DNA from 2 places in the Rhizobium sp. BK112 genome. Region 1 is predicted to be linked to the other one. Evidence: riboswitches for the same ligand, from Rfam matches in the RefSeq annotation. Region 1 holds a riboswitch; the other holds the start of a gene.
The links. Region 1 has a riboswitch for cobalamin ahead of cobU (bifunctional adenosylcobinamide kinase/adenosylcobinamide-phosphate guanylyltransferase). Riboswitches for the same ligand answer to the same signal wherever they lie in the genome.
Positions count from the first base shown of each region.

Region 1 (2,196 bases):
GCCGATGACGGGCGCGGTGAGCAGCAGCATCTTGTTCTCGATCTCGGATGAGCTCAGCCGCTCGCTATCGGCGATGCCGAAGACCAGCTGATGCAACTCACTGGAGACGTAGCTCATACCGGTGACGGCGAGACCCGAGATGATGCCGACGACGGCGCCCGCCAGTGACAGGCCGACCTCGCTGCGGCGGGTCAGCGCCCGCAGGCGGCCCGGATCGAAGAAAACACGCAGCGCCCGGAAACGGCGCCGATCCAATTTCATAAGCATGGCTAGACAACTAGGCGGGGAGAGGCCCGGTCAAGGGCGGAGATGGTCGCGCAGTCCGCTTGCGACGCAATTGCGGCGAAAAGCCGGCGCCCGGGACAAATATTTATGACGTAAGCCTCTGATAAATGACGATATTTTAGGTAGAGTAAGTCGTGTTGACAGGGTTGGGCCATCTCCTCGGAAGCTGACCGGCCGTCAAGGCCGGTTGACTTCACACCCCGGCTTGCCTAACCATCCCTCAACGGATGGTCGCCCGACCATCCTGACATAACGGATGGTTCCGGATCGGTGTTGCGCCCTTCCGGATGAAAAGGGAATGTGAAGGGGCGGACCCAAACCGGGCGCCTTCATCACAGCCGACCCCGCGACTGTAGAGCGGTCAGGGTCTTCCATCCGGCACCGAGCCCCTCCGGCCGGCGGCTTGCAATCATGCAAGCGGGCGGGATGGGCGATATGCCGGAAAAGCCACTGGAGATGCATGGTGATCAACCGGGGTCGGACGCCTCTAAATCTACGAATCGTCCACCTTTTCACCAATGCAGCCGGGAAGGCGAGGATGATCCGCCGGCACGATCAGGGCGACCGGTTTCCGGTCTGCCCCGATCGCGGCCGATAACCGCGAGCCAGGAGACCTGCCATTACGTGCCGGGCCAGAAGCCCACACCTGGGCACTACGCCCGTTGCCAGCACGGAGGTTGTCTTGGCTGAACGATTGAATTCAGCGCGGCCTGGTGCGGCGCTCGCGACGCCTCCAAGCAGCCCTGCAAGAGGAGTGCTTTCGGCCGGTTATGTCGAATACTCGGTCCCCCCAGCAGTCGAAAAAGGTGCACTCGGAACAAGCCACGGCTACGCACCCTCCCTGAGGAGCGTCTGAGCATGACCACCATCTTCATCCTCGGCGGCGCGCGCTCCGGCAAATCCCGCTTCGCCGAAGCTCTCGTCACCGCGACCGGCCTCGACCGCCACTACCTTGCCACCGGCCGGGCCTGGGACGAGGAGATGCAGGCGCGTATCACTCAGCACAAGGCCGACCGCGGTCCGTCCTGGACGACGCATGAGGAGCCGCTCGATCTCGTCGGTAAGCTTGGCGCCATCGACGGCGAGGGACGCATCGTGCTGATCGACTGCCTGACGCTCTGGGTCACCAATCTGATGATGGAGGAGCGCGACATGGCGGCGGAATTTGCAGCGCTCGCCGATTTCCTGGCCGCCGCGAAGGCGCGGCTCGTTTTCGTTTCCAACGAGGTCGGCCTCGGCATCGTGCCTGACAATCGCATGGCGCGGGATTTCCGCGATCATGCCGGCCGGCTGCACCAATCGATCGCGGCGAAGGCCGCCGAAGTTTATTTCATCGCGGCAGGCCTGCCGCTGAAAATGAAGGGTTAAGTTCATGAACCAGCAGAAAATTCCCGCAACCGTCATCACCGGCTTCCTCGGCGCCGGCAAGACCACGATGATCCGCAACCTGCTCACCAATGCCGGCGGCAAGAAGATCGCGCTCATCATCAACGAATTCGGCGATCTCGGTGTCGACGGTGACGTGCTGAAGGGCTGCGGCGCGGAGAATTGCACCGAGGACGACATCATCGAACTCACCAATGGTTGCATCTGCTGCACTGTCGCCGACGATTTCATTCCGACGATGACGAAGCTGCTCGAGCGCGAACAGCGGCCCGACCACATCGTCATCGAAACCTCGGGCCTCGCCCTGCCGCAGCCGCTGGTCGCCGCTTTCAACTGGCCCGATATCCGCACGCAAGTGACCGTCGACGGCGTCATCACGGTGGTCGATAGCGCCGCCGTTGCCGCCGGCCGGTTCGCCGACGACCATGATGCCGTCGATGCGCGCCGCGCCGAGGATGAATCGCTCGATCACGAAAGCCCGATCGAGGAGCTGTTCGAGGATCAGCTCACCTGCGCCGATCTCAT
Region 1 covers NZ_JACHYZ010000009.1:44,538-46,733, forward strand. Annotated here, with positions in the region: gene FHT75_RS23130 (chloride channel protein) at 1-267, opposite strand, end outside; cobalamin riboswitch at 526-922, shown strand; gene cobU (bifunctional adenosylcobinamide kinase/adenosylcobinamide-phosphate guanylyltransferase) at 1,144-1,653, shown strand; gene cobW (cobalamin biosynthesis protein CobW) at 1,658-2,196, shown strand, end outside.

Region 2 (2,196 bases), on a different contig from region 1:
GCCTTCGTGCACGATACGGTGTTCACGCCGGATTCCGGCACCGCCCGCACGGATTTCCCGGGCGGCAGCGCCAGCGCCCTCTGGCACACGATCCAGGCGATCCTGTCGCTGCCCGAGGAGACCCGGCTGTTTTCCGGTCACGACTATCAGCCGGGTGGCCGCCACCCGCGCTGGGAAAGCACGGTTGCCGCCCAGAAGCGCGCCAATCCGCATATATCGGGCATCGACGAGGCCGGCTTTGTGGCGCTGCGCCAGGCGCGCGACCGCACGCTGCCGAAGCCGAAGCTGATGCTGCACGCGCTGCAGGTCAATATCCGCGGCGGGCGGCTGCCCGAGCCGGAGGAGAACGGCCGGCGGTATCTGAAGATTCCGCTGGATGCGTTGTGACGGGGCGGCCCTGGCAACCGCCGCATCGTTCAAAGCGTGCTTCCTATAGCAGCCCCGGCGAAGTCATCCCCACCAATAGCAGCCGGCACCCATGTTCCCCGACTGCTTCATAGGCAAGGCAGTTTATCGCAAGGAAGCGCTTTTCGCCGCAATGTCAACCGACCGCCACCGGCAGTTTGCGCACCGAACGGCGGCGCGCAGCCATGCGCGCGATATATTTATCCGCCGGTGGTGCGGCGCCCTCTGAATAATCATTGACGGCGCGCGGGCAGGCGACGTAACTGGGGGAGACGGTTCCCTGAAGATGACTCCAAGGGGATTAATAGGGAACACGGTGAGGACGACCCAGTAGGGACCGAGACCGTGGCTGCCCCCGCAACTGTAAGCGGATTGTCGATCTCGGGGTTGATCGCGGAGCGATCATGCCCTTGGCCTAAAGGCCACGCCACTGCGGATATTGCGGGAAGGCGGATGAAAGACGGATATCCGCAAGCCAGGAGACCTGCCGTCAATCGCGATCCAATCAACCGGGCGGGGATGCCCGGACAAGGAACAGACATGATTGTCCTTCTGAACCTTCGCCTGATATCGGCATGCATCCGTCTCGATTGGGCCTCCCGCGGCTAGTCTACGCGTCAGCGTGACTTCAGCGTTGCGTATATGCGCGCGGCGCGGCCGTGCCTGTTTTCCCATCATCGAGGTTTTCATGCGTCAATTTCTCGCCATCATGACATTTACCTTCGGGCTGGCCGGCCTTGCGGCACCAAGCTTGGCCGCGACCCAATATCCCCTGACCGTCAGCAATTGCGGCCAGCAGGTGACGTTCCAGAAGGCGCCCGCCAGGATCGTTTCGATCGGCCAGGGCATGACTGAAATTCTGTTCTCGCTCGGCCTTGCCGACAAGATCGCCGGAACCGCCGTCTGGGTTGGCCCTGTCCTGCCGCAATATGCCGAGGCCAACAGCAAGATAAAACGCCTCGCCGACAACGATCCGAGCTTCGAATCCGTCGTCGGGCAGGAGCCCGACCTCGTGGCGGCCGAGTTCGAATGGCATGTCGGCGCGCAGGGCTCCGTCGGCAAGCGGGAGCAGTTCAAGGATCTCGGGATCAATAGTTATCTCGCGCCGGCCGATTGCGTCGCCAAGGTCAACACCGATGGCGGCGACGGTGTGCGTGGGGAGCTGTTCACGATGGACCTGATCTACCGGGAAATCGCTGAACTCTCGGAGATCTTCGACGTCAAGGAGCGCGGCGATGCGCTGATTTCCAAGCTGAGGAAGCGCGAGGCGGATGCCGTGGCGTCGATATCGGGCGCGACGGGCAAGAGCCTGCCGGTCGTCTTCTGGTTTTCCAGCAAGGAGGTCAACGGCGACGCCTTCATTGCCGGCAAGAACAGCGCACCTGCCTATATCCTCAAGACGATCGGCGCGAAGAACGTCGTGACAACCGAAGAGGAATGGCCGCTGGTCGGCTGGGAAACCATCGCCCAGGCGAACCCCGCGGTGATCGTGCTGGCGACCATGGATCGCCGCCGTTATGCGGCTGACGATCCCAAGGTCAAGCTTGACTTTCTCGAGAACGACCCTGTGACCAGGGAACTCGATGCCGTCAGGAACAGGCACTTCGTGATGATGGATGCGCAGTCGATGAACCCGACGATCCGCACGATCGACGGCATCGAGACAGTGGCGAAGGGCATCAAGTCCTTCGGCCTGGCACAGTGAAGACAGTATCGCTCAGGCGGCAGGGATGGTGGGCGCTCGCCGCGCTCACCATTGCCGCGCTTCTCCTTCTTGGACTGATGATCAGT
Region 2 covers NZ_JACHYZ010000001.1:826,787-828,982, forward strand. Annotated here, with positions in the region: gene blh (bifunctional sulfur transferase/dioxygenase Blh) at 1-387, shown strand, start outside; cobalamin riboswitch at 662-912, shown strand; gene FHT75_RS03950 (ABC transporter substrate-binding protein) at 1,094-2,110, shown strand; gene FHT75_RS03955 (FecCD family ABC transporter permease) at 2,107-2,196, shown strand, end outside.
Region 2: another riboswitch for cobalamin. It lies ahead of FHT75_RS03950 (ABC transporter substrate-binding protein); the one in region 1 lies ahead of cobU (bifunctional adenosylcobinamide kinase/adenosylcobinamide-phosphate guanylyltransferase).